2 regions of the Nostoc sp. UIC 10890 genome follow, and region 2 is predicted to be linked to the other one. Evidence: riboswitches for the same ligand, from Rfam matches in the RefSeq annotation. Region 2 holds a riboswitch; the other holds the start of a gene.
The links. Region 2 has a riboswitch for cyclic di-AMP ahead of ntrB (nitrate ABC transporter permease). Riboswitches for the same ligand answer to the same signal wherever they lie in the genome.

Region 1 (14,869 bases), 830 kb from region 2:
CGGCTTATGGTCAAACTCTAGATGCGCCTGAAGGTAAAGTGACAATGGATGCCAATCATCACATATCTAAAATTGTGCGGATTGGTCAAGTTAGACAAGATGGATTGTTTGATATTGTCTATGCTACTCCAACACCAGTTGAGCCAGTTCCTTGGAATCAATTTGTAAAAGAAACTAAAGGATTTGCTTGCGATTGGACTGACCCGGCTAAGGGTGGTAAGTTCAAGAAAGCCTAAATAATTCGTAATTCGTAATTCGTAATTAATTACAAATTACGAATTAGTAAAATTTTTTCTCGTTTCCAGGTTCTTCCGCTTCTATAGGAGGCGGAGCCTCCTAATAGGCATTCCCAGTCTGAGACTGGGAACGAGGCAACGAGGCACACGAGACACTAACTAATCGCTGATAGCTGTTATGGAGAAATAAGTGTTAGCAGGATTTTTAGAAGCTGTATTTAATGGCATTAGTATTGGCGCTGTATTATTGATTGCCGCGTTGGGACTAGCCATTATATTTGGATTGATGGGCGTCATTAATATGGCGCATGGTGAATTGATGATGTTCGGTGCTTATACAACTTATGTTGTACAAAATGTATGTAAGCAATTGGGCGGAGTATGGTTTGAAGTTTATATATTTTTGGCTTTGATTATCGCTTTTCTTTTCACGGCTACCGTGGGATTAATTCTAGAAAAAGGCGTGATTCGTTATCTCTATGGACGCCCGTTAGAAACTCTATTGGCAACTTGGGGAGTAAGTTTGATTTTTCAGCAGTTTGTCCGCAGTGTGAATTGGGTATTAATAATTGGTATCGCCATATTTTCTCTGTTGTTTTTTGGAGGTTTATGGATTTTAAATTCCCGCACAGATTTGGGAAGAGTTCGTAACTGGATTGTGGCGGTGATATTTTTATTATCGCTGGGGGTGACAATCACAACAGGCAATTTATTGAGTCAAACTTATCAGTTAGCAGTAACTCAACCTTGGTTTGGCGCTCAAAATGTGGATGTTACAGCACCGACTTGGTTACAAGCAGGAGTATCTTTAGGTGGTGTCCAATTACCCTTTGCCAGATTATTTATTATTGCTTTAACAATAATCTGTGTATCAGGAATTTACTTATTTTTACAACGTTCTAGCTGGGGTTTAAGAATTCGGGCTGTGACGCAAAACCGGAGTATGAGTGCTTGTTTGGGTATCCCAACTCAAAAGGTTGATGCGATTACTTTTGCACTGGGTTCTGGTTTAGCTGGTGTGGCGGGATGTGCGATTAGTTTGCTTGGTTCTGTAGGGCCAAATACGGGACAAAACTATATTATTGATACTTTTATGGTTGTTGTCGTTGGGGGTGTGGGCAATTTAGCCGGTACTATTTTGGCTGCTTTGGGTATTGGTACGGCTAATTTTTTAATTGGTTCTGGGACTTTGGCTTTGTTGTTGACTCCTGTTAAACCTTTAGCTGATTTCTTTACTTTTTTTGCCACGACGAGTATGGCCAAGGTGATGGTATTTGCGCTGATTATTGTGTTTTTACAGTGGAAGCCTGGGGGGATTTTTCCACAGAAGGGACGTACTGTTGATGTTTAAACCGCAGAGATGCAGAGGATACAGAGAATGATAAAGAAGGGGGGAAGGTTAATTTTAATTGAGGTTGGGGTAGTGATTGCGATCGCACTCTTCCTTATAATTATCATGCCACTGGTGCTTTCGGAGTTTCGCCTAAATTTGTTGGGGCGATTTTTGTCGCTGGCGATCGTGGCTTTGGGTATCGATCTGATTTGGGGTTATACTGGTTTACTAAGTTTGGGACATGGTATTTTCTTTGGTTTGGGTGGATATGCGATCGCAATGTACCTGAAACTGCAAATCCCGACTGGAGAATTACCTGATTTCATGGGACTTTATGGGGTTACGGAACTTCCTGCGTTTTGGCAACCTTTTTATTCCTTTCCTTTGACAATAGCTGCTGTGGTACTAATTCCAGGGTTATTGGCGGGAATATTAGGATATTTAGTATTTCGGAATCGTCTCAAGGGAGTTTATTTTTCTATTTTGACCCAAGCCGGAACTATTGTATTTTTCAACTTCTTTAACGGTCAACAACAATTTTTCAACGGTACGAACGGACTGATAGATTTTACAACTTTCTTTGGGGCAACGGTCAGCGATGCCAAGACGCAATTGATTTTCTACACGCTGACGGTAGTGTTTCTCGCAGCCACCTACGGCGTTTGTCGCTGGTTGACAAGCGGACGCTTTGGGAGGTTGTTGATAGCGATTCGTGATGATGAAAGTCGGGTAAGATTTTCTGGCTACGACCCTACAGATTTTAAGGTGTTGGTGTTTGCAGTTTCCGGTGCGATCGCAGGGATAGCAGGAGCATTTTACACCATTCAAAGTGGTTCTGTATCACCCAGAGCAATGGATATTGCCTTTTCGATTGAAATGGTGATTTGGGTAGCTGTAGGCGGACGCGCTACTTTAATTGGCGCGATTGTCGGAACTTTATTAGTAAATTATGCCCGCACTTTTTTAAGCGAACAATTTGCCGAAATCTGGCTATTTTTCCAAGGCGCACTATTTTTGATAGTCGTCACAGTCCTTCCTGATGGCATAGTGGGATGGTTGCGTAGTCAGAATATTTCCTTTTTCAACCGCCGTCAAGAAATTGCTACATATCCCACCTTGGAAGAAGACCCGGAAGTGCAACATGAACGCGAAAATATTGGAAACTGAAAATGTAACTGTTAATTTTGACGGATTTAGGGCGCTAAACCAGCTTAACTTTAGCATGGATGTAGGTGAATTACGGGTAGTAATTGGCCCAAATGGAGCGGGAAAGACAACGTTTCTGGATGTGATTACCGGGAAAGTGCAACCAACCGTAGGACGAGTTTTATTCAAAGGAAGAAACCTACGTTCTTTACCTGAATATCGAATTGCACGATTGGGAATTGGGCGCAAGTTCCAAACACCCCGAATTTACCTGAATTTAACGCCCCGCGAAAATCTAGAAATTACTATTAACAAGAAGAAAAATGTCTTTTCTACTTTGTTTGAACATTCTAATGCTGTTGAAAAGAATAATATTAAAGGATTGTTAGAAACCATCGGTTTAACGCCAAAAGCAGATATTAGAGCAGGTTTACTTTCTCACGGTGAAAAGCAACGGTTAGAAATTGGAATGTTAGTGGCACAGTCACCAGACTTATTACTCGTTGATGAACCTGTTGCGGGTTTAACAGATGAAGAAACTTATAACATTGGTGAATTACTTTTAGCATTAGCGCAAAGTCATTCAATTTTAGTAATTGAACATGACATGGAATTTGTGCGCCAAATTGCCAAGAAAGTAACGGTTTTACATGAAGGTTCGGTGCTGTGCGAAGGGAATTTTGAAGAAGTTCAAAATGACTCTCGTGTTATTGAAGTATATCTAGGAAAACAGGAAGAGTAGATTTTTACCTTATGCAGATTTAAATACCATTCTATCCCTTTGTTAGCTTAATTCATACCGTAATAAACCATGTCTAACTTTCTATAAGACTCCTGATTTTTGAACAAGACCAGGAGAAAATACGAGTTGTTAAACAGGTGTAAGAAGAGACATATAATTGATGAGATCATTTAATGTGGGGAGACTTAAGTTCTCCTTCCCTATGAGGAAATGGGGGTTTCCAAACCTCTTTCTTTGCAGGAAAGAGGTTTCGAGTATATTTGTTGACTTTCCAAATATCCTCTCACAGATTTTTTTGCACTAAAATTCTCAAGACTATTTCATTCCCAAAAAATCAATAAAATGTAGCAGTGAATATCAGTAAGCTTCTCGTTGATAGCATCTTAAAAACTCCAAGTTTCCTCTATACTCTGATTCTCCAACGCTAGGCACAACAAGCTTTAAAGTGACCCCCAGCACACTTTTTTTGTTCATACTGTTGACATAGTTGATGATGACACGTTATAAACTGTGAAGAAAAATAAATCAGTCTGCCTAATCCACTATATTCCCTGAAAAGTTTTGTGAGTAAGGGTAAACCGGAGCGGAGGAACCAAGTTTGGGGCGTATTTTGAAGAAAGTTAGAGTTAAGAGTGAGGAGTTAAGAGTGAGGAGTTAAAAGTTACTAAATAGATAACTCATAATTCATAACTCAGAACTTATAACTTTTTCAAGAAGGACATCTCTCAGTCCTAGCCCGTCAGCTAACTTCGTCGGCATTGAGAAGAGACTGAACGAGAAGCATTCTTACAAGTAATGCCTTGTTCTCGTCAGTGTCCTTTGGCTGGTAACTTTGTGGTTCGTTGTGCCTGCCCTCGGCCTTGAGAGAGGATAATAATATCTTGATTTCTGGCGTCTGAGGTAGGATTATTTGCCTTGAGGTGAAAATCAGCTATGTTCCAGAATAAGAAACATCGCATTGCTCTAATTTCTGTCGATGGTGACCCGGCTGTTGAAATCGGTCAAGAAGAAGCTGGGGGTCAAAATGTCTATGTGCGTCAAGTAGGTTATGCCCTAGCACAGCAAGGTTGGCAAGTGGATATGTTCACTCGTCGTAGTAGTCCTGACCAAGCTGCGATCGCTCAACATAGTCTGAATTGTCGTACTATTCGATTAAACGCTGGCCCAGCTGAGTTTATTGGGCGAGATAACTTGTTTAACCATTTACCTGAATTTATCGAAGAATTCCAGCGATTCCAGCGACGCCAAGGGTTCCATTACTCCCTAATCCATACCAATTACTGGTTGTCTTCTTGGGTTGGCATGGAATTGAAAAAGCAACAACCACTGATTCAGGTGCATACTTACCACTCTTTAGGAGCGGTTAAATACAGAAGTATTGGCGATGTTCCCGTAATTGCAGCCCAGCGACTAGCTATAGAAAAAGCCTGTCTAGAAACTGTAGACTGCGTGGTTGCGACCAGTCCACAAGAACAGAAACACATGCGGATACTCGTTTCCAGCAAAGGGAACATTGAAATGATTCCCTGTGGTACTGATACTGACAAATTTGGGGAAATTCCGCGGTCTGCTGCACGGGAAAAGTTGGGAATTGCACCAGATGCCAAGATGGTTCTCTATGTTGGTCGCTTTGACCGACGCAAAGGTATTGAAACTTTAGTACGAGCCATTGGCAAGTCGAGTTTAAGGGGTGAGGCTAACCTCCAACTAGTGATTGGGGGTGGTAGTCGTCCAGGTCAGAGTGATGGAATTGAACGCGATCGCATCGCCAGAATTGTCAATGAACTCGGATTAGAAGATTGTACAACCTTTACCGGTCGCCTAGATGAAACTGTCCTCCCCTTCTACTACGCTGCTGCTGATGTCTGCGTAGTTCCCAGTCACTACGAACCTTTTGGTTTAGTTGCCATTGAGGCGATGGCGAGTAAAACTCCAGTCGTAGCTAGTAATGTCGGTGGGTTGCAGTTTACTGTTGTACCAGAGGTCACAGGGTTACTAGCGCCCGCCAAAGATGAAGTGGCTTTTGCTGCTGCCATAGACCGCATTCTGATCAACCCAGCTTGGCGAGACCAGTTAGGTGAAGCAGCAAGGCAACGGACAGAAATTGCTTTTAGTTGGTATAGTGTGGCATTCCGACTGACTCAGCTATACAGTCGTTTGCTGGCTCCAACTGCACCCAATAACCGACCCCGGATTGCAGCTTAATTTTACAGTTTTGAGCGCGGTAATATCCTCAAAGTGATTTTATCGCGCCCAAACAGTCAAAAACAAACTACTCAGCCTAGTTAATTAGGGAATCAGAATTATGCTGAATATTGGAGATTATGCTTTGCATCAAAGAACAGGGCAAGTTGGTCAAGTTTGTGGTTATGGACATCAGGTAATGGATGGAGTTTACACAACTACCCTGAAAGTAAGAGTCAGCAAGGATAAGGGAACTCGTCATCAAAGCAGATTTTTTGAGGATGCTTACTCTGCTTGGATGCTGACAGAGGAAACTTGAAGAAGTGATTGGGGATTAGGAACTGGGGACTGGGAAAACTTGGAAGGGAATTTAGACCCCAATCAAGTTTTGTTCGCGCAGCGTCTCGTAGAGAAGAAAACTCTTCCTAGTTCCCAGTTTTCAGTAAAGATATTTATGGGGAGAATGGCACTAAGAAAAGGGAAAATCGTTGAGGCAGCAGGGGTGTAGAGGAGCAGGGGAGAAAGAAGAAGTTTTAGATATTGCGAACGGACAGTTTAGAAATTCCCCTCTGCACCCTTGCCCCCTGCCCCTCTGCAATCCTTACGCTGCATACTCTTCAGCTTAACAAGCGTGCCATTCATTTATGGGGATTCCTTCTGCCTTCTGCCTCCTGCCTCCTGCCTCCTTAACAGAGTTTGCACCGTAGATTCTGGTTGCTGACGTGCTACAGGTTTTTGCTGTCCGAAACCATCAAACAATTCGTCAAGCTTGACCGTGAAGCCCAAATACGCCCCACCTGCGGAACGTGTCCCAGAAAAATCCCGGTCATCAACTTTACCAAAAACATATCCAGCAGAAAGGCGTAGATTAGGAGTAAGGTAATAACCTGTTTCCAGAACAAAGCCTGTTTCGCTGTAGTTAGATTGACCAATCCAACGAGCCTCACCAACTAAATCCCAGCTATATCCCAAACGATAAGTAGCTCGCAATTGTCCCAGATTAACCATACTTGTACCAACTAAATCGTTGGCTAAATAAGAAGTGCTGTTACGCAAAGCATACTTACCGTAGAATTCCCATTGCCAGTTAGGGGCATAAATAGCCTCTAAAGCAAAGGTATGGTCTTGGGAACCCGTACCACTACCTAACAGAATAGTTTCAGGAATAATTGTCGGATTTTGGCGATATTCATAACGCAACAAAGCATTAAATTTATCGCTATTGGGGTCGCGGTAGGCTAAACCCAGCTTCAAATTAGCGGTATCTCCCAATCCTGAAAGCTTCTGATTGGAAGAGTTTGCTTGTTGATAACGTACCAAAGCCGTCAGAGCCGGAGAAATTTTACCCGCTGCACCTGCGGTAATTACTGTATTACTACCACCAGAAGAGGAGCGATGTTCGTAACGAGCGCTGGCTTGAAACTGGGGATTATCACTGTATTCCAACCCAACGCTGTAACTATCGCCACCCTCAAATCCGATCGCTGATGCTGCTTGACCAAAGGCGTAGGGTTGGGCATATTGTTGACCCGCCGCAGTTCGTCCTAAGAAGTTGCCAAATACGTGTTCGTAAGCTAAATTCAGCCGCAATCCCGGAGCAATAGTCCAGCGGTTATTTAGACCAATTGCACCTTGAGTAGTCAGTTCATTTGCACCACCCAAAATTGAGTAACGACCAGTCAAGGTAGTATCAGTACCGAGTTTGTGTTCACCATTGACACTTAAGCTGGTGATAGAATTACCCGAAAATTGACCGCCAGTATAAAACTGTTGAGCTAAACTGACGCTGACACCAGGAAGTACTGCCCAATTCAACCCTAAAATAGTCCGGTCTGGGTAAACAGTATCTTTTTGGGAAGATAAGCTGAGTTCATTTTGGGCTTGGAAAGTCAGGTTTTTCGCAATGGGAACTGTAAAACGCGATCGCAATTGATTAGAATTACTATTCAGAGCGCTGTCGGGGATACGGTCTTCCCGATTACGATGAATCCAATCTACATCCAGAATAGCTTTACCCAAACGTTGTTGAATCCCAGCGGAAATCGTCGTCAGTGAATTATCAACTTTGCTCCCAGGTATGGCCTCATAACGAGGTGCAAACAGTTCTTCAAAGGTGTCTAGAGGTTGGGGAGCAATCCCAAAATTGTCTTCGTGGTCGTATTGCACCCTAACGTTGGTACTTGAAGTTAGTTTAGCTGTAACCTGCGCTCCATAACGGGTTTGCCCCGGTACAAAGCTGATAGTGGCATTATTGGCAAAACCCGTATCAGCAAAACGATAATAGGCACGACCTTGAATCCCACTGGCAATTTCTCCCTCAGCCTCCAAGCGGTAGGCATCACCACTAACTTTTCCCACAACATCAGAGTCATTAGTGGAATGGGCATATTCTGCGATTAACTTCCCTTTGTCACCCAAAGCAATCAGCGCATCTGCACCGTAGAGTTGAAAGTCACGCACTCCATGATTTTCTTGAACATAAGTTGCTCCTATCCAACTTTCTTGGTTAAGTTTGCGGGAAAGGTTATATTGCAAACGACCAGCATAGATATTGCCGTCAGAGTTTTGGTCGTCATATTGGTAGCTAACAATAATCCGACGTACCAACACTTGTCCAGTTTGATCAATATCGGTGCGAAGAATCGGTTCGCGGAATATTAATGTACCGCGATCGTAGTCGATTTCATAGTCTGGGCCTCGGTTAAGCTGTTTCCGTTCTAATACAGTCCCAGGACGATTGAGTTCTTCTAACTCGATAAAGACATTTTCACTACCTGGTTGTAGTAGTCTGCGAGAGAGGAAGTAATAACCACTAGTACCATCGGGAGCAATGGTATCTCTTTGAAACCCTTCTAAGTTATTCCCATAGAAACCTGTAATTTGTAGGTTTCCTAAGTTGTAGTTAGCTTTAAAACCGTGGAGTTGACGAGTGATAGAAGTAAATTGCTGCGATCGCCGCGCAAATTCTTCTGTGTTGTAGTCACCCCACATACCATAATCTGGATCGGAGCCGGGGATGCGAGCTGAACGCTCGAAACGCAGAAATACACTGTCAATGGAAGGCGCAACTACATCAACTTTCGAGCTATCGCCGTAGACAGGATAATTTTGCTCACTGAATTGGTAAGTTCTAAACAGGCGATTATCGCAGTTACAATCTTCATTCAGGCTACGAGAACTGTTGTATGCACCTGTAAATAACCATTCCCCGATCGCACCAGTGGCAAATATCGCGGAATTGAAATCTAATTGCGTTCTGTTGTCTTTATCTGGAGGGAGGAAATCACGGAAACTGCCGTAATAATTTGTACCTCTAGCACCCAAGCGTAAATCTATGACCCCTGTCACCAAACTCGGACGTAGTGACGTTTCAAATTGCAGTTGAGTAAAGGCTTCTAAATCATTAGCGATCGCGCGAATTGTCACAGTTTGCGCTTTTAGCTGCGATCGCAACATCACTGTAAATTGCCCAGCTTTCGCCTCCACTTGAAATCCCGGTTCATCGGGTTTGAAGTCTTTCCCAACCAACTCGCCAGCAGTAGGGATCAAAGTGACAACAGCATCACGGTTAGAGCGATTACCACTTGCATCGATGAGTTGACCCCGAATTGTCGCCGTAGAACGTCCATCTGCTGGGATACGGGACTCAACTGTTTCTAAAGTTAGTTTTTGTGGCGCTCCCCGAACAGCAACTTGCACTGTTACAGGAGGTTCTGTCCCGCCAACAACTTGTGCAGAGATGGTGTTTGCACCTTCTTTTAACGAGACACCATACCATGTCTGCGTTACCAAGTTTGTGGTGGCATCAGTTTCCGTCCGTCCCACCAAAGAAGGGTCTACCAACGCCCCATTTACCCGCAATTCCACTTGACTACCAGCGGGAAACTGTACAATTACCGTGCTAGCTTGTACATCTACAACACTGTCAGCCGTTGGAGTCAAAATTTTGATTGCTGTAGAAATAGGGATAGTGGGGGACACGGGAATATTTTCCTTCACCCCTTCCGTTGTCCCCGCGTCCTCTACTCCTGCTATTTTGCGTAAGCCTCTAGGTAAATCAACAGAAGTTGCTGGTTGAAATGGTTGTATTTCTGTTGGAGAAGCTTCAAACTGTGTCTCAGTGTCTTTGTATGCTGCTATTTTACGTAAGCCTCTGGGCAAATCAACAGAAGTTGCTGGTTGAAATGGTTGTATTTCCGTTTCACTTGGCTGGATATCTGGAATTGAAGTATCAATAACTGGTGCTGAAGAAGTTGAGGGAAGTTCGAGGGGTGAAAGTTGCTTGTCAGAACTTCCCAAAACATGGGGAGAATTCAAAGTCTCTCCCTTTTTAGAACTTGAAAAGTCAGGATCTTCTACACTCTTATTTGCTTGTGAAAGAGAATCGGGGAAAAGTAGGTTTTCGCTAGTGATTTCAGCTTTGGCGATCGCAGGATACAAAACAAGGCTGAGAGCTACTACTGGCATCGCCCCCATCAATCTCAGGTTAAATGTAGTTGTACAGTGCAGTCTGGGTTTCATTTCTTCACTGACTCCTGAAATGTGGGGGTGACAGCGAAGTTCATACGTACCAAGCCACCAGGTTCTAAATGCACCAAGCGAGATTGGCTATTTCGTTCGCGGAATTTTTCGTTACGAGCTAGGGCGTAACCGGGTACACTGCTGAGGTCTAGAACACCTGTGTGGTATCCAGGTAAAGCATTAGCTAAGGAGAACAAACCATTCGGATCTGTAGTGATGCGGTTCCCGTCTTCTAGAAAAATCACCGCATTTGGTACTCCTGGCTCACCACGCTGTTGTTCACCATCAAAGTTTTTATCAACAAACACTCGACCGATAATCGTGCCACAATCAGAAACGATTCCTGGACGAATTTTCAACTGGTGGGTTGCTGGACCATCCTTGGTGCTAAAACTGTTATCAGCTCGTTGGCCATTCACGATCGCACTATTACGACCATTCCCACGCAGTGAGTCGGCTGTGAGTTGAGCAGCGTAGGCAATATTCAGAACTTTCTCTGTGGGAATCGTTACGTCTGTGCGGAATGTGACTGTGTTTCCATTGCGTTCTGAGGTGATAGTGACTGGTTGACCATCCAACTCTCCCCGCACAGATTTCGGCAAGAAATTGAATCCTAAAGGTAGGTTGTCGGTGATAAATATATTATTTAAACCAGCATCAGCGAGATTTTTCACCGACAGGCGGTAGATTACCGTATCTCCAGGTTCAGCAGCAGCGCGATCGCCTGTTTTGATAATCTGTAACTGATTGGCTTGACACAAATTTGTGGTGAATTCAAAGGCTAATAAATCCAGTCCCACTGTTTCTGCATTGGGAACTAAAACAACTGTTTGCTCTACCCTGGTTTCGCCTGTAAGACTAATTGGTTGACCATCTAGAGAAGTAGCGACATATCGCACGACACCATTACCTTGTGTACCACTACTAGCAAGGATTTCAATTTTGACCCGCCGCTGTTTGTAGATAGAATTTGGTGGTGGATTAACTACAAAAATGTAGGTTCTACCTGGATCAGTTTGACCCTTATTCGGATCAAGTAAAAAATTGTAGACACCCGCAGGGTTATTCGTCACGAAGTAAGGGTTACTATTCTCGATATTTGGCGATTTACCACCAGGAATGTTGTTATTAGGAATATCTGGTAACTCTGTTCGAGTCAGAGAAACCAAACTGCCCAACTCTGTCCCCGTTGGATCACTAGAGTTAGGTTCGTATACCCCAACTGAAAAACCTGTATAGTCAGGTAAGATTGTGCCAGCACAACCTAAAATTCGCCCTAATGGATCAACTAATGGGCTAGGACTAACATTGATCTGACTAGAACTGCCTTGATATTGATAATTACTGCCGGAATCTGTATAAGTATAAGTAGCTTGGTTTATTAATGGCAAAGACGCAACCAGATTGTTATTCTGTTGCGCGATCGCTGGTATAGGTATAGTAGTATGCAAAAAACTTCCCAGAAGAAGAGTAGCTGTTAACCGTCGCCACCATCTACTGCTATAAGTAATTTGCTTTTGGTTTTGAGGACGGCTCACTGAACATATCTCCTCTGGGATACCAAATTTTTTGTTAAGAAAAACACTTATTTATTTGTAAAAATCCGAAATTATTAATCCGATTTGATTTATTAAATGTTGCGTGAGGGTTGTCCTTAGTAGAAAAAACCAAGGAAGACCCCAATTTCAATCAACGCACTTGGGTTTGATAAGTCGCCTTGACTGTCGTTTTTGCTGGAACTGACGGAACCTGTAAACGGATGTGGGTGTAAGCAATGGCCGGTGCTGGTTTAGTTTCCACTTTGCCGTCAGGAAGAATAACTTTAACAGTGGGATTTTCTCCAAAGCTGCGCCCACCATCAATGCTGTAAGTAATTTTTCCATTATTAGCCACATTTGCAGATTTCAGTACGTATATCATTCCCTTGGGAATAGGTTGATTCAGAGTCAAATTCTTCACTAAGCGATCGCTTTTATTTTCGCTACTCAAGGTATATCGCAACACATCTCCCGGTCGTACCACCGCTTGACCTTTTAAAGGTTCCCATTTTTGGCTTTGCTTACCCTGCTGATCCTGTGCCACCACTTGCTTTTCTGCTTCTAAGCGCAATTGAATTTGCCCTTGAGTTTTGATATTCTGAGCAACGGCACTTCCTGAATGCCATCCCGGAATTTGACTGAGAAATGGAACTGTAACAATCAGTGCGATCGCTCCTAAACCTGCAAGAGAAACACGCCTCATATAAATAACCTCAAAAAACTTCCAGAATGTTGATTGTTGACTTATCTTTCCCTGCTTTTACTCAGAAAGAGTCACTCTCTTCTTTACTTCCTGTTTCGGGGTTGGGAATGAGGAAAACTGGTTAGTTTGCAAACCTTGGAGTCCCCAATTCCCAACGAATTAGTTCACCTTACGTTGGAAGGTAAATGTTCTTTGAATACCCGGTGCGATCACGCCAGTTACAGTATCTACATACTTAGTTACATCAGTATTTACCGTAGTTCCAGTTTGGTCGATGCCAGAGCTATTAGCTGGATTACCACTGAAGAATTGGATGGTTGCAGCCCCAGAATCCTTGCCTGAACCAACAATATTGCTAGTATCAATTTGAGTGTTGTTATCATTGTCTAGCGCCCAGTTATTGGGGCTTTGCGTACCATCTTCAACAATCACAACTTTGTCAGCATTCAAAATCACATTCCCAGTTCCAGATTGAGGCTCAGAAATATTGCTGTACTGAATTTGGTACTCAATAATGTTTCCTGGTGCGGGCTTCTTCGCATCGGCACTCAATGTGCCATCATTCCCCTGAACTACAGGCCCAGTTCCTTGTAAGACTCGTGACACTTTTCGCAGTTTCAAGAAGCCAGTGTACACGCGATCGATAGTCTTGTTGGTTGAATCAAAGATATTATCGTTGCCAGTATCCTTAATTCCATCAGCGTTACTATCCGTTGTGTAGTTGTCAATAGAAGCAATGATGGGGACTGGAAAGCCTCTGTCAATATCAGTGGATAACTGCGTACCAGCAGGTAAATCGACTTCTACACCATAGTTGAGAGTTGCATTAGGAGCAAAGTTGGGAATGGTTATTGGTGTAACTGGTCCTGTAAACACTCCATTATTGTAGGTATAAATAGCAGACTGACTATTATAGGTAATAGTCACTTTCGTACCATTCGGTAAATCTCCTGGAACTGTTGGTGGTGTTGGTTCTAGCTTCAAAACGCCTGGATCAGTACCACTGTTTTTAACTGTGTTGGTGAAGCCAACTGACTGAGGATCGAGTAAACTACCAGGGGCCGTACCAGCAGGAACCAGAGAAGATTTGTTCGTGAAGTCATCGTCGGTTCCACCCGATGGCCCAGTTGCATCCGGCGCATTCTGCGGCCCGTTGAATATCGCTGAAGCAACAGGTGCTTGCAGTGTGAAAACGTTTGCTTCACCTCCTGGTGTACCATCACCAGTGTTGTTGTTACCTGTATCAGTTCCAGTTTCTGGAGCTGCTGGAGTAATAATATAGCCATCATCAACGTCGCTAGCCAATAGAGTATCGGGAACACCATCACCATTGGTATCTGTAACCCCATGAGGTGTCATATTCCCTGGTGGGCCACTGTAGTTGCTGGGATTTTGGTCGCCGGAGTCGTCGTAGACTGGGAGATTGCTGCTGGGTGTTTGACCAAATAATTGGGCAATGTTAGCGACGGTTAAGGGTGAAGTTGCAGTTGATTCAACGCCTAGCTGAATCGAGAAGCCATTCACCGTTGTACCAGGAGCAATGGAAGTAATAGTCGCTGGATTATTGATAAAACCAACGCGAGTAATACCAGGGAGAGTGTCAGCACCTTTCAAAGGAAAGGTTTTCCAATTAGCTGTATTCGCATCAGCTGTAACTGGGTCAGTAGTATAAACAGCTTGCCAACCAGGTGGCGGAGTTGGCGCTACTGCCAAATCTGTACCCGCAGGAATCGCATCAGAAACCAAGATATAAGTACCAACAGTACCATCAACATTGATGCTTGTGCCGGTCAAAGCTGCTGGTGTAATTCCCTGTCCTGTGGGATCGTTGGACTCAACTCGCAAACTCAAATCGTAAGTCAGCTTGTCATCTGTAATTGCAGTAGTACCAGCATTGTTATAGCCACTACGAATCTTGAGAACGGTGGCTAAAGTGTAGGTCTTCACCGTTAAACCAACCTGAATTTGCTCGGTGGCGCTAGCCTCCCGTGTACCGTTAACTGGTGCGCCAATTACCTCACCAACAGCACCACCATCGGCGTTATCTACGGTGAAGACGTCACCACCATCAGGACTCCGCAGTTGGTTTTGAGCATCACCAGGAGTATTACCAAGAGTAACAGTAATGATGTCGTTAGTTTGAGCGCCAGCTTGTACGGTAACTGGTACGCGCACCAACACAGTACCACCAACCGGAACTGAGGGTGTATCTACGCCACCTTGGGGAATATTTATCCAAGTTTGACCACCGTCAGTACTATATTGCAGGCTATTAACTGTACCACCATCTGGTAATGTTCCAGAAACAGTACCCGGCCCAGTTGTTGTGGCTTGGTTAGGAATGCGGAATCTGGTTGGGTCGTTACCTACGTTGGTTAGGGTGTAAGTGTAAATGAGTAAGTCACCAACCTGGACTGTGGTATTGGTAGGACTAGAAGTGGCATCTGTGACACCAGACGCAGTGAC
Region 2 (14,869 bases):
TGCGAGAAATTTTCACTCGCAACGGTGAATTTTACAAACCAGGGGACAAGCTAGTGCAGCGTGATTTAGCACGGACTTTAGCCACAATTGCCCAAAATCCCCAAAGTTTTTACACCGGCAGTATTGCTCGTGCGATCGCTTCTGATATGGTAAAAAATGGTGGTTTAATGACTCTAGAAGACCTCAAAGCCTACAAACCAATCTGGCGCACTCCCGTTTGTGGAAATTTTCGCCAAGCTAAAATTTGCTCAATGCCACCACCTTCATCGGGAGGCGTTCACCTATTGCAGATTTTAAATATTATTGGTGATACCGATTTTAAATCTTTAGGATGGCATCATCCCGACGCTATACATTTAATGGTAGAGGCAATGAAGATTGCTTACAGCGATCGCTCACAATATTTAGGCGATCCTGATTTTGTCAAAGTCCCTGTACAAGAACTGCTTAGTCCAGCTTACGCCAAAAAACGCCGTCAAGAAATTAATATGCAAGTGGCTAGACCCTCGACCGAGATCAAGCCAGTAGATTTAAATTCTAAATGTCTGCGTCTTCCCTCATCCCCTTGTCCTCGGTATGAATCTCCTGAAACCAGCCATCTTAGTGTTGTGGATGAAGAACGCAACGCCGTGAGTTTGACTTTCACGATTAATCTCAGTTTTGGTGCTGGTGTAGTGACACCAGGAACTGGAATTGTCCTCAACAATGAGATGGATGATTTTGCTGCTGCGCCAGGAGTACCTAATGCCTTTGGTTTGGTTGGCAACGATGCCAATAGCATTGCGCCCCGCAAAACTCCTCTATCCAGCATGACTCCCACAATAGTCACAGAAAATGGTCATTTTCGGATGGCAGTGGGTGCGCCTGGTGGTAGCACCATCATCACCCAGGTTTTGCAAGTGATTTTAAATGTGCTGGAATACAACATGGATGTTGGTGCGGCTGTTTCTGTTCCACGCATACATCATCAATGGCTACCAGATGAGTTGCGCGTTGAATCTTGGGGCTTAGATGCTTTGACTGTGCAAGACTTACGCCGTCGGGGACACAAAATAAAAGAAACTGCTCCCTGGGGTAATGGTAACGCGATCGCGGTTACACCCGATGGAACTCTAGAAGGGGCCGCCGATCCTCGCGGTGAAGGTTCCCCAAGAGGTTTGTGAGCAAGTGAGGGATTGGGGAAACACAGCGACGCGCAGAATAACTAATGACAAATGACTATTGATTTTGAATTGTTGACTCTGCGTAGCTGCTGTTGCCAAACTCGTTTGCCCGTGCGCTAGGTACTAATGTCCAACCTGCTTTCAGAAGTTTTTGATAAGTTGCCCAACCTTTAGAACCACCTGGTATTTGATAATCTGGGACTGCAAAATGTCCAAAAGTTGTGTAGGGACGCCAAGGCTGATTGGGTTCTGTCTGCAAATACAAAATTTTCTCTCCATCGCCACCAGACTTAGATAACCAGCACATTTGTCGATGCATTGCAAACTCCTTTGCTTTTAGCTAATAACTAACGCATAGTGACAGAATTTTGTCAAGTCACACCTCACCCTTGTGGAGTACTTTTTTGCCTAATACTTTAGACAAAGTGTAATTAAGTTCTATCCATTATTAGGATAATTACTTAACAATTCATGCCTAGAGGACAGCTGTTAGTAGGACACAAAGATAAACAGTTTTCGCTCACCTTCTTTATGGGGTGAGATTTTTCTAATGTTATCCGCGTTTTTTGTGATTGGGTGTAACAATAACTACTATTTTGACTGGGGTTCGCAATCAGACTATTTGTTTTTCTGATTATATTAATCACAGATTTTGGAAATGACTTATAAATTTTTGTTGATTAGAAATAGTACAGGGAGAGTTTGCCCAACTACAGCTAAAATTAATAAATACAATAAAATAAAGAGCAATTTCACAATCCAAAGCGCTCTATCTATCATTCAGCAAGCACTATGGAAGTCTTAGAACTCAAACGCGAAATCGAAACGTTGTCTGGCCGCCTGGGTAAAACCCAGGACTATCTTTGACGTACCTGCACTGACAGCCAAAATTCAAGACCTCGAAAAAATATCTGCTCAACCAGAATTTTGGAATGACCAAACCCAAGCCCAACAAACCCTACAAGAACTCAACGACCTGAAAGCCCACCTCCAGCAATACGATCGCTGGCACGCCAATTTAGAAGATACTAAGGCAGTTGTTGAGTTATTGGAGTTAGAAACCGATGAGGCGCTACTCCAAGAAGCAGAATCTACTATCACTAAACTGAATCGTGACCTTGACCAGTGGGAGTTACAACAGTTACTTTCTGGCCCCTATGATGCTGAAGGTGCTGTACTGACCATTAGTGCTGGTGCTGGTGGCACAGATGCTCAAGACTGGGCATTTATGCTGATGCGGATGTACACCCGTTGGGGCGAAGCTCACGGCTATAAGGTAACTTTAGCTGAAGAGTCGGAGGGTGATGAAGCCGGAATTAAATCGGCAACCCTAGAAATTACTGGTCGCTATGCTTATGGTTACTTGCGATCGGAAATGGGTACACATCGCTTAGTGCGGATTTCACCTTTTAATGCCAACGGTAAGCGACAAACCAGTTTTGCAGGGGTGGAAGTAATGCCGCAGATTGATAACTCTGTGCAATTGGATATTCCAGACAAAGATTTGGATATCACCACAACTCGGTCTGGTGGTAAAGGTGGACAAAACGTCAACAAAGTAGAAACTGCGGTGCGGATTGTTCACATTCCGACTGGTCTTGCTGTGCGCTGTACAGAAGAGCGATCGCAACTGCAAAATAAAGAAAAAGCCCTAAATCGCCTCAAAGCAAAGCTATTGGTCATAGCCAAAGAGCAACGTGCCCAAGAAATTGCCGAAATTCGTGGCGATATGGTGGAAGCCTCCTGGGGAAATCAAATCCGTAACTATGTATTTCACCCTTACCAAATGGTGAAAGACTTGCGTACAAACACGGAAACAACAGCAATTGGCGATATTATGAATGGTGAACTTGATACATTCATCCAAGCTTATCTGCGCCAAGAAAATAAACTAGTAGAAAACACTCCTGCATAATTGAGGGTTATTTACAAGTAGTAAGTAAATTGTTTTTAACATTACTTACTACTTGTTATTTATTTTTTCGTATTTTCAGATTGGCGCGATCGCATAGCATCTTGGATAAATTTCTCAGCAAGATACAGGCGATCGCCATTCTATCCCAGACCAACTGTTACAGTTATAAAAGAGCCTGTAGACAAATAACTATGAGCAACTCTCCTTCATCAGAATCTCAACCTAGCTACGTAAAACTCGCCATGCGAAACATGGTGCGGAAGGGTGCAACTTCCCTGAAGCATTTTGCGTTGACTGCTGTAGGGCTTTTAGCTCTCCTTGTTGGTCTTGCTTACCTAACTCACTAACAACAAATCGTAAACCTCAGACTAGGAGACTGTGTGCCCCTGAGAGTTGAACTATATGTGGAGGAGTATTTTTACGAGTTGTCCCCGACAACATCTGTAAAAATTGGGGACACCCATGCCCGAATTACTCCTGAAACTTGGGAAAATTGGTTTAATAACTGGTTGGAAATACTTCACCCTCAGATTCCGCCAGCGCCAAGTTATGAAATCGGGCTGCGTTTGACAGATGACTCGCAAATTCAAGAACTCAATTCTCAGTATCGTCAACAAAATAAGCCTACCGATGTTTTAGCCTTTGCTGCTTTGGAGGTGGATTTTCCTCAAAGCGAAGAAATGCTAACCTCTGTGCCATTATATCTAGGTGATATTATTGTGTCTGTAGATACGGCACAACGCCAAGCTCAACAACAAGAACATAGTTTACCAACTGAGCTAGCCTGGTTAGCTGCTCATGGTTTATTGCACTTGTTAGGCTGGGATCATCCTGATGAAGAAAGTTTGGAGCGAATGTTAGAACAGCAAGTGAGATTGCTGAACGCAATAGGTATTACTATTGACATTGAATAGCAGTAACTTGTGTATCCGTTAGTGTCAATTTTTGGTAATACTTTTATAATACTTCTGTGGAAAATTCCCTAAAGATTGCCTCAAAGTTAATTCTGCCATTAAGATTGGCAAATATTCCCACTGTAGCAACTCTATTTTTGTATTTTTAAGTCTATGTCCCAAAAAATTTCTCCACCACCAACGCCTACCTCGTTACAAACACTTGTGTCTAACGAACGAGAATTCTCTTGGAAAGTAGCCTCTAATTTATTTGTTAGTTTTAAATATGCTTGGGCTGGAATCAGCTATAGTTTTCAAACTCAACGTAATTTTCGCATCCATGTAAGTGTTTGTGCAATGGCGATCGCTTTAAGCGTTTTTTTACATCTGCAAGCGGTGGAAATAGCGGTAATTGGTATAACTAGTGGTTTAGTTTTGGCATTAGAGTTACTAAATACAGCGATCGAGTCCCTTGTGGACTTAACCGTTAAGCAGACATACCATGATCTGGCAAAAATTGCTAAAGATTGTGCAGCCGGTGCAGTCCTTGTCTCTGCTTTAGTAGCGGTGCTAGTAGCTGGTACGCTATTGCTCCCTCCTCTGGTAACGTTAATTATATCGGCTTTGTAGAAGTGATTTACGGAGGCGAGCATTTACCGCAGGCATCGCCAAGTGACTCGGTAAGAGAATTACACTCTGTTCGATTTCCTTTGCATAACACATTATAAACAATTCAAAATTTACGAAGTGGCTTGTCGTAGAGTAGCTGCTTTATATATACGTGTCCACGTCAGCGTTATTTTTACACCTAGCAAACAAATAGCATGAGATATTTGTCTATGCTGTTTGCAAATGATGAGTGTTAAAAACCAGGAGTGATGAGCTTTGATTATAGTTATCGATAATTACGACAGTTTTACATATAACTTAGTGCAATATCTGGGAGAATTGGCAGCAGAATTCCCAGTTGCAGATGAGATTAAAGTTTTTCGTAACGACAAGATATCCATAGATGAAATTCAAGCCTTAAAGCCGGAAGCCGTGGTTATTTCTCCTGGGCCTGGTCGCCCAGAAGATGCTGGCATTTCTTTAGCATTGATTGAACAGCTAGGACAAGAGTTACCAATTTTGGGTGTCTGTTTGGGACATCAAAGCATCGGTCAAGTATTCGGTGGTAAAATAATTCCGGCTCCAGAATTGATGCATGGCAAAACCTCTCAGGTGTCTCACACTGGGGTGGGAGTTTTCCGGGGATTAGAAAATCCTCTAACCGCCACCAGGTATCATAGTTTGGTAATCGAACGTGAGACTTGCCCAGATGTGTTAGAAATCACCGCTTGGGTTGAAGACAACACCATTATGGGAGTGCGACACCGGAACTATCCTCACATTCAGGGCGTCCAATTTCACCCAGAGAGTGTCCTGACATCTTCAGGAAAACAGTTATTGCGAAATTTTTTGGAACAGTTACAGTCAAGAGCATAATTAATGAAACGACGACAGTTGATGGGCTATGCTGGGGCGGGGTTGGTCACAGCTTTAGTTACTACCTTGGGTTCTGAATCTCAAGCTGACGCACAATCTAGCGGTTTATCAGTTCAGTGGTTGGGTCATACTTGCTTTCTTTTTACTGGTGGCGGTGCAAAAATTCTTGTCAATCCATTTCGGACGGTCGGCTGTACTGCTGGATATCGTCCCCCAAAAGTGGCAGCAGATTTAGTACTGATTAGCAGTCAACTACTAGATGAAGGCGCTGTGGACGTACTACCGGGAAATGCAAAACTCATCTATGAACCAGGAGTTTATGAGTTTAAAGGCATTAAGTTCCAAGGAATTGCCATAGACCACGATCGCAAAGGTGGTAAGCAGTTTGGCTCAAACACCGCTTGGAGTTGGAAGCAAGGTGGAATTAATATCTTACACTTAGGCGGAGCCGCTGCACCAATTACCATTGAGCAAAAAATCCTGATGGGTCGTCCCGATGTAGCATTTGTTCCAGTGGGAGGCAGTGCAAAAGCCTACAATGCTGAGGAAGCAAAGCAGGCTGTTCAAGTGTTAAATCCCAAGTTAGTGATTCCGACCCATTACCGGACACAAGCCGCCGATGCTGCTAAGTGTGATATTTCACCACTGGATGATTTTCTGACCTTAATGCAAGGTATGCCAGTGCGGCGTAGCAATGGAGATAGTATTTCCATTAGCCCTGGTAAATTGCCGGAAAATGGGGAAATTCAGGTTTTGAGTTACAAATTTTGAATACAAGAGACTGAGAAAGAACCAGGGGAAGCAGGGGAAAAATAATGACCTCTCCCCCAACCCCTCTCCGACGCGGAGAGGGGAGCAAAAGGCTGAATTCGTTGCTCCTCCCTTTTCGTTTCCCAGAGGGAGGCTGGGAGGGAGAGGTTCATCGAACTCACGTGATTTTAGAATGTATACCACTCTGGGCCAAGCTTATCTGCGTCGCTGATGGGAGTCTCAACGGCTGTTGTCTCATTGATAGTCCAAATGTTGTCTGCACTTGCTGTCTGATCGCGCCAGTAGATGTCGGTCTTACCATCGCCGTTATAATCACCAAGAGATGGTACTAAGGCCGGGTTATTAGCCGGTAAGAAAGCTTCAGTAGCGACTGTTGTACCATCCATCAACCAAGCAGTGTTTGCACCTGTGGTTCCATTGTGCCAGAAGATATCGGTCTTGCCATCACCGTTGAAATCACCAATTTTGGAAGTCCAAGTTGAGTCAAGTGTTCCCAAAGCACCTTCGGTGACTAAGATACCTCTCATTGTCCAAATCTTGTTCTCACCTGTTTGAGCGTTTCTCCACAACAGGTCAGTGCTTAAATCGCCGTTGAAATCGCCAACGCTATAAGTCCAAGCTGCATCTTGTGATTGCAGAGCAAATTCACTCTTTTGCGTACCATCCATGAACCAAACGCTGTTATCGCCTGTTGTCTGATTCCGCCAGAAGATGTCACTCTTGCCGTTGCCGTCGAAATCAACAATGGTAGGAGTTAGTGCTGGGTCTGTAGTGTCTAGAACAGTTGCAGTGAGAACTGTTGTGCCATCCATTTCCCAAATAGCGTTCTCACCGGTTGTAGCATTATGCCAGAAAATATCGGTTTTGCGATCGCCATTGAAATCGCCAATTGTTGGATTCCAGGCTGCATCAACGGTAGTTAGAGCAGCTGCATTAGCAACTCTGGTGCCATCCATCAGCACAATACTATTCTCACCGGTTGTCTTATTGCGTAATAAGAAGTCGGTTTTGCCATCATTGTTGAATTCGGCAATTTTGTAATCATAGGCGGCTAGGTCAAATTGACCCAAGGAACCTTGTTCGATAACACTTGTTCCATCCATCAGGCGAACGATAATTTCACCAGTTTGGGCATTGACCCAAAGTTTATCAGTTTTGCCATCACCGTTAAAGTCAGGAACAATCGCTGCACTAGTTAAGTAAGGATTGGGATTGGGATTTGCTGATACCACCGCTGATTGTTCTGGTTGTGAGGAACTCTTACTCCCCAGAAGCGAATCAGAACTTAGAGTAGTTAAACTATCAAGAGGAGATGCTAACGCTTGTATTTTTTGGGAAGTTGCTGCCCATTGATCATTATTGGAATTTTTTGAAGTATTTTGAGTTCCAAACATGGTGTAGTTTTATGATTGGTTGTCATCTTTTTTTAACTTTTTTTTGAAACCTCTTTCTGTAACCAAATAACATTTACCCGGCTTTCAATATTTCTTTATAACTATTTTTTCTTTATTAATGTCATTCTTTGAAGATAAATATCTGTTTGTTTTAAACTAAAGGGTTTAAATTTTCAAGTCCTATACAAGCAATTATAAAATATTTTTTGTGTTTGATGTATATGATGATTTATAGATAAGACTTAATTGTTTTATCTATTTTCTTTGGCATTCAAATGCTGTATCAAAAATCTACTGGTATCTTTAACAGTTAATCAGTCCAATAAAAATATCCTAAATCATTCAATAACAACAAGATCCCCGACTTCTTAAAGAAGTCGGGGATCTGAGTCTTTCGGGATAATTGATTATTCTCCAAACAATTTATGAATTGAGTGGAAACAAATATTGGTTAGAATAACTTAGATTAGCAACTATTAAGAAGCATAATCTGTGCATCCTCTAGTTGCCAAAAGTGTAAAATAACACAATACTTTAATACATACATCAGCTATGCAAGCAGAATATCGGCAGCGTCGCGAGCAATTAATGGCAAAAATTGGTGATGGTACAGCCATTTTTCGCAGTGCGCCAATGGCAGTGATGCACAACGATGTCGAGTATGTTTATCGCCAAGACAGTGATTTCTTCTACTTGACTGGTTTTAATGAACCACAGGCAGTAGCAGTGTTAGCGCCGCATCATGCAGAACATCGGTTTGTACTGTTCGTCCAACCGAAGGATCGCGAAAAGGAAGTATGGACTGGCTATCTTTGTGGGGTAGATGCAGCGAAGGAAATGTATGGTGCTGATGAGGCTTATCCCATTAGTGAGTTAGATGAAAAGTTACCGCAGTATTTGGAAAAAGCCAGCCGGATTTACTATCACTTAGGACGCGATCGCACCTTCAATGACCAAATTCTGAGACATTACCAAAGTTTACTGCGGACTTATCCGAAGCGCGGTACTGGGCCGATCGCTATTGAAGATACTGGCCCTGTCCTCAACAGCATGAGATTGATCAAAAGCGAAGCTGAGTTGGAATTGATGCGTCAAGCAGCTGCGATCGCTACTGAAGCACATAATTATGCCCAAGAAATCGCCGCACCTGGACGTTATGAGTACGAAATCCAAGCGGAGATGGAACGCATTTTTCGCTTGCGGGGTGGGTTAGGGCCGGCTTATCCTTCTATTGTGGCTTCCGGTGTGAATGCTTGCGTACTCCACTACATTGAAAATAATCGTCAAATGCAGGATGGAGAATTACTGCTAATTGATGCCGGTTGTGCTTACGGTTATTACAACTCTGATATTACCCGGACATTTCCTGTTGGGGGTAAATTTACGCCAGAACAAAAGACACTGTATGAGATTGTTTTAGAAGCACAAAAACAAGCGATCGCTCAAGTGCAACCAGGTAATCCTTTCAACTTAGTTCACGATACAGCAGTGCGCGTCCTCACAGAAGGTTTAGTTGAACTTGGCATTCTCAAAGGTGAAATTGACAAGTTAATTGAAGAAGAGAAATATAAACCATATTATATGCACCGCACCAGTCATTGGTTAGGTTTGGATGTCCATGATGTGGGTGTTTACCAGCACGGTGAAGATAAACCGCAGATTTTACAACCTGGTCAAATTTTGACAGTGGAACCAGGACTATATATTGTGCCAGATACGAAACTAGCAGAAGACCAGCCAGAGACAGATCCTCGATGGGTTGGTATTGGTATTCGTATTGAGGATGATGTATTAGTTACACCTGCTGGACATGAAGTGTTAACTGCGGGAGTTCCCAAAGCAGTAGATGAAATAGAAAGATAGAAATGGCGATGGTAGATACCATCCCTAAGAGAATATTTGAAAAGTCCTCTTTTTGGTAGTAAAACGTTCTAGATCCCCCTAAATCCCCCTTAAAAAGGGGGACTTTGATTTCGGTTCCCCCCTTTTTAAGGGGGGCTAGGGGGGATCAGTTAGTGCCTAAAATCACAGCTAACCACTTTTCAAACAACCTCTAAGAAAAGCCCCGGCGATTAGAAATCGCGGCTATACAGACAAAACCCACCGAGGTGGGTTTAAAACCCTTGATTTTGTATTAGTCCACGGAGGTGGACAATGCTAATGTAGTCGCGATTTACAATTGCCCAATACTTTTAAAATTCCATTTCCAAAGGAAAAATGACAGTGAAAGTAGAACCAACGCCTACCTGCGAGGCTAGGTTAATTTGGCCTTGCAATAGTTTTACCAACCGCGATACTATTGCTAATCCCAACCCAGTACTATCGGGAAGATAGGGGCGATCGCTAGCACTGACGCGAAAATAGGGTTCAAATATCTGGGTTTGGTTTTCTGGTGCGATGCCAATTCCTGTATCAGAAACTGCGATCGCCCATCTCTGATTCTCCAACACCTGACACATTATAATCACAGTCCCCGACTCTGTATAACGAATCGCATTACTAATAAGATTTGTGATAATCTGTTGCAGTTGGAAAGAATCTGCCATTACCTTTTCGGGAGCGCGATCGCAATCCACCACAATTTGTAAATTTTTTCCCGCAGCTAAAGGTTCTAACATTTCACACACATTACCAATTAATTCACGCACATCCGTAGGCGCTAATTGGAGTTTTATCTGTCCCGCTTCATAGCGCGAAAGTTCTAATACATCATTAATCAGATGAAGTAACTGTCTACCATTGCGTAGTACCCGCTCAATATGTTCTAAATTGGTAAAGTTGTCTTTTATCTCAGTCTTGCGTCGTTGTTGGCGTAAAAATAGATCCGAGTAGCCAATAATGGAAGTGAGGGGATGTTTCAATTCGTGGGCTAATTGGGAAAGATACTCTTGATTGGCGCTAATTAACCGCGTGAGTTCCTGATTATGGAGCGTTAGTGATGCTTGCAACCGGTGTAATTCTTGCAAGCGTTGCTCAACATAACTCTTGAAACATTGAGCGATCGCTTCATCTACAATCACATCAATCAAACGCATGGAACGAATTATCTCTGATGGGGTTCCCTTCAATAAATCTGCTTGTATAGCATCAAATATTACTGTTCGCAGCAGATGATATTCTCTGGCAATTTCTGCTGGATCAAAGCCTTGTTCGGCTCGAATCGCTCCATGCTGAAAACTGGCAGTAACCATTGACCGAATATCATTATCCTGAGATTTTGAAAGAACTGTCACCATTGCTTTCAAAAGATCAGGGATGTGATCCTTTACTGCTGTATAAGATAGTTCATCAGCACTTTCAATGCGTCTATCCTTGCGAACTGCTGCAATCCATTGCTTCAGGATGATATCCGTTTTTTCAGCCAGTATTTGACTAAAATCCATTATGTTAAATTCAGCTAGGAGATAGATGAGTAAACTTCCATATCCAAATAGTTTAGCGACTGAAATGGCGATCTACCAAAAAAATTGATATGTTCCACCTATCAATAGAAATAGATTTTGCAAATTCTTTCGTTGGTTAGATTAACTAACCGTAAATAAAAATTATGCGGTATAATATATATCCTAAAACAAACAATAAAACTCTTGCGGTCAACAAGCTTGATACTTGACTTAATTAAAATATTTAGCTTGCTGTGTAAGGATTTCACTCACAACACAACCAAAATTAGAGATTTTCTTGATTACCGAAAAGCCAATGTAGGTACTTGACTTCAGTATTAAAATAAACAACATTTACCATAAAACAGATGTAGTTACTAAAGCATTAATGTTATGCTCTACATATAGATGTTATAATGTGCATAATTTAGTATCTATTCGAGTAAGTCAGCCTAATCCAACGCATCACAGTGCGTGACGTTGGAGCGGAGGAACCAAATTGTGGGGCGAATCTCAAAGAAAGTGAGGAGTTGAAAGTGAGGAGTTAGGAATTAAATTTTATTTAATAACTCATAACTCATAACTCATAACTCATAACTCTCTTAAGAAGGGCATCTCTCAGCCCTAGCCCGTCAGCTAACTTCGTAGGCATTGAGAGGAGACTGAAGAGACGGCATTTTTATAATGTTCCGATCTCATCAGTGTCCAGGGCTGGTACTGCTCAAACTTTTTGTACCCGCACTTAAATCTGTTGAGGTCGTCAATGATATTTCAACTAAATTTAGCAGCGATCGCAGCGATCGCTGGGCAAGCTGTTTGGAAAAAGACCAAACCCGTCATTTTTAGAGATGTCTTCTTTTTACCAGTATTGGGCTTCTTGGGAATAATTGTGCTGTGGTGGATTATTGCACTTGCCAACCATGAATTGATGCCCACCCCACCAGAAGCGCTAATCGCTAATTTAGACTACATCTTAAATCCCTTCTACCAAAGAGGCCCAGGCAACTTGGGAATTGGTTGGTTGTTGATCGCAAGTCTGCGTCGGGTATTAATAGGCTTTTTGTTAGGTGCAGTAGTAGCGATTCCTCTGGGGTTTCTAATTGGGATGTCCAGACCGGCAATGCTAGCGCTCAATCCCATCATTCAAATTTTTAAACCCGTATCGCCCCTAGCTTGGCTGCCCATCGCCTTAGCAATTTTCAACTTAGCAGATCCTTCCGCTATTTTTGTCATCTTTATTACCTCCTTATGGCCGACAATTATTAATACCGCTTTAGGAGTTTCTAGCGTTCCCAAAGATTATTTAGATGTGGCACGAGTGCTAGAAATACCTCGTTGGCGACGGATAACAAAAATCATTTGGCCTGCAAGTTTGCCGTATATTTTTACAGGTTTACGAATTAGTTTAGGTATAGCTTGGCTAGTAATCGTTGCCGTGGAAATGCTCACAGGTGGTGTTGGTATCGGCTTTTTTGTCTGGGATGAATGGAGTCGTTTAAACCTCAGTTCAGTCTTTTTAGCTGTGTTGATAATTGGCTTAACTGGGTTAATCCTAGATTACGCTGTGGACAAAATCCAAGAATTAGTAACCCATCGCCCTAGAACTTCCAACTAACAAAATTCGGCTGCTATCAAAACAGCAAAATTAAATACAACGAGACTCTGCGCTTGAAGCGTGAGTAATTGATCACCAATGGAGCTACAAAAATGGGTGATAATAACTGGACTCGACGAGATTTTATTAAAGGAATCGGAGCAACTACAACCGGAATAGCATTGTCCTCCTGTGGAATTTCAGGAGATAGATCAGCTAAAGGACTAACTGAAGAAGCCTTAGCCGTGCAACCAGTAGTTAGATGGCAAGACCTAGAAAAATCTGACCTTACCATTGGTTACGTTCCCGTCAATGATTGTGCGCCATTTGCGATCGCCTGGAAAAAAGGTTTCTTCCGCAAATATGGTTTGAACGTTACACTCAACCGCGAAGCTAGTTGGGCTAATTCCCGCGACGGTTTAATTTTTGGTCGCCTGGATGCTTCACCCGTAGTATCTGGTGCTGTCACCAACGCCAGAATTGGTGCCGAAGGCGCACGCCAAGCCCCCTTGTGTGCAGCCATGACCATTCATCGCCACGGTAACGCCATGACAATGAACAAAGCCATGTGGAATTTTGGGCTGCGTCCGTGGTACGAGTATCAAGAAAAATATGGCGATGGCGCTTTAGAAGCCTTTGGGCGGGATTTCCGAGGCTACTTTGACAAGCAGGCGTCAGAAAACAAAGTCTGGGCGGTAGTATTAAGTTCCGCGATTTACGAATACTTTATCCGTTACTTATCTGCCGCCGCAGGTGTTGATCCGCTTAAAGAGTTTCGGATCATTATCGTTCCACCCCCTCAAATGGTAACAAATGTGCGGATTGGCGCCATGCAAGCTTACATGGTTGCAGAACCCTGGAATACACGAGCAATAACAGGTAATGAAAACATCGGCTTTACCTTCGCACAAGGTAAAGAAGTTTGGTTGGGACACCCAGATCGTTTGTTGGGAGTGATGCAATCTTTCATCGAAAAATATCCCAAAACCTATCGTTCTTTAGTCAAGGCGATGATTGAAGCCTGTCAGTATTGCAGCAAAGTAGAAAATCGCCAAGAAGTAGCCGAACTACTTACAGACCGTTCCTTTACAGGTGCTAAACCCAAAAATCAAGATGCTCCAATTGCCAAATTTACAAGTCCCGGAATTCTGGGCAACTATAATTACGGCGGCTTTGACGGCAAAGACCGTACCATCCAAGCCGATGACACCACGATTTTCTTCGATATTCCTGACAACCTTCCCAAACAGCCAGGAGAACACTCGACATTCTTATGGAGATCGAGAAGTATCTGGTTAATGACACAAGCAGCCCGGTGGGGACAAATTAAGAAATTCCCCAATAATGCCCAGAAATTAGCTGAAGATGGCTGGAGAACAGATTTATATCGGGAGATAGCATCAGAAATGGGCATTCAGTGTCCCAAGGATGATTACAAGGTCGAACCACCAGAAGTATTTATAGATAACAAAGCCTTCGACCCCAGCGATCCGGTGGGTTATCTAAATAGTTTTGCTATCAGGGCTAATGCTCCCACTAGCTTTTTCATCTCTTAAATTCCAAGTTCAAATATTGGCTGTGCCAATTTTAGATTTTGGATTGTAGTTCTTCGGTTTACGCCTTGCTTGTTGTGGGCGAAAGATAATCTAAAATTGCAAATCTAAAATCCAAAGTTGTTTGTTTGATGACTAGATTATTTCGGGAGCATTTGATGATGGAATATACCTCATTACCTATTAATACCCAGACCAAAGTTCTTCCCCGCACTGGATTTTTAGAAATTGAAAATTTAGTCAAGTCTTATCCGACACCTGATCAAGAGAACTTTGTCGTTTTAGATGGAGTTAATCTGACAATTGGTGAAGATGAATATATTTCTGTAATTGGTCACTCAGGTTGTGGTAAATCAACTCTACTAAAGATAGTAGCTGGTTTAGAAAAAGCAACTTCCGGCTCAGTCCGGCTAGACGGAAAAGAAATTCGTCAGCCAGGAGCCGAGCGGATGATGGTATTTCAGAACTATTCTTTGTTACCTTGGTTAACAGTACGAGAAAATATCCGTTTAGCTGTGGATGAAGTGCTAAAAAATGCTAATCGGGCTGAGAAAATTAGCATTGTAAATCAGCACTTGGCAATGGTAAACTTGACGGCGGCGGCTGACAAATATCCTGATGAAATCTCTGGAGGTATGAAACAACGAGTAGGTATTGCCAGAGCCTTAGCAATTCGTCCTAAAATGTTGCTGATGGATGAACCTTTTGGGGCATTAGA

Region 1: it holds a riboswitch for cyclic di-AMP, as region 2 does, so the genes downstream of both, ACWATR_RS02355 (glycosyltransferase) here and ntrB (nitrate ABC transporter permease) in region 2, are expected to answer to the same signal.

Annotation. Positions count from the first base shown of each region.
Region 1 is NZ_JBSGKF010000001.1:547,675-562,543, reverse strand. Features, by position in the region: gene urtA (urea ABC transporter substrate-binding protein) at 1-236, shown strand, start outside; gene urtB (urea ABC transporter permease subunit UrtB) at 427-1,587, shown strand; gene urtC (urea ABC transporter permease subunit UrtC) at 1,615-2,736, shown strand; gene urtD (urea ABC transporter ATP-binding protein UrtD) at 2,711-3,457, shown strand; cyclic di-AMP (ydaO/yuaA leader) riboswitch at 3,982-4,230, shown strand; gene ACWATR_RS02355 (glycosyltransferase) at 4,391-5,662, shown strand; gene ACWATR_RS02350 (hypothetical protein) at 5,763-5,960, shown strand; gene ACWATR_RS02345 (TonB-dependent receptor) at 6,284-10,162, opposite strand; gene ACWATR_RS02340 (hypothetical protein) at 10,159-11,700, opposite strand; gene ACWATR_RS02335 (hypothetical protein) at 11,852-12,403, opposite strand; gene ACWATR_RS02330 (beta strand repeat-containing protein) at 12,563-14,869, opposite strand, start outside.
Region 2 is NZ_JBSGKF010000001.1:1,377,388-1,392,256, forward strand. Features, by position in the region: gene ggt (gamma-glutamyltransferase) at 1-1,163, shown strand, start outside; gene ACWATR_RS05480 (hypothetical protein) at 1,219-1,482, opposite strand; one part of gene prfB (peptide chain release factor 2) at 1,956-2,027, shown strand; one part of gene prfB (peptide chain release factor 2) at 2,029-3,078, shown strand; gene ACWATR_RS05490 (DUF3285 domain-containing protein) at 3,270-3,425, shown strand; gene ybeY (rRNA maturation RNase YbeY) at 3,465-3,992, shown strand; gene ACWATR_RS05500 (diacylglycerol kinase family protein) at 4,146-4,601, shown strand; gene ACWATR_RS05505 (anthranilate synthase component II) at 4,857-5,456, shown strand; gene ACWATR_RS05510 (MBL fold metallo-hydrolase) at 5,460-6,227, shown strand; gene ACWATR_RS05515 (FG-GAP repeat domain-containing protein) at 6,395-7,621, opposite strand; gene ACWATR_RS05520 (aminopeptidase P N-terminal domain-containing protein) at 8,174-9,484, shown strand; gene ACWATR_RS05525 (sensor histidine kinase) at 9,814-11,004, opposite strand; cyclic di-AMP (ydaO/yuaA leader) riboswitch at 11,444-11,670, shown strand; gene ntrB (nitrate ABC transporter permease) at 11,768-12,619, shown strand; gene ACWATR_RS05535 (ABC transporter substrate-binding protein) at 12,712-14,154, shown strand; gene ACWATR_RS05540 (ABC transporter ATP-binding protein) at 14,313-14,869, shown strand, end outside.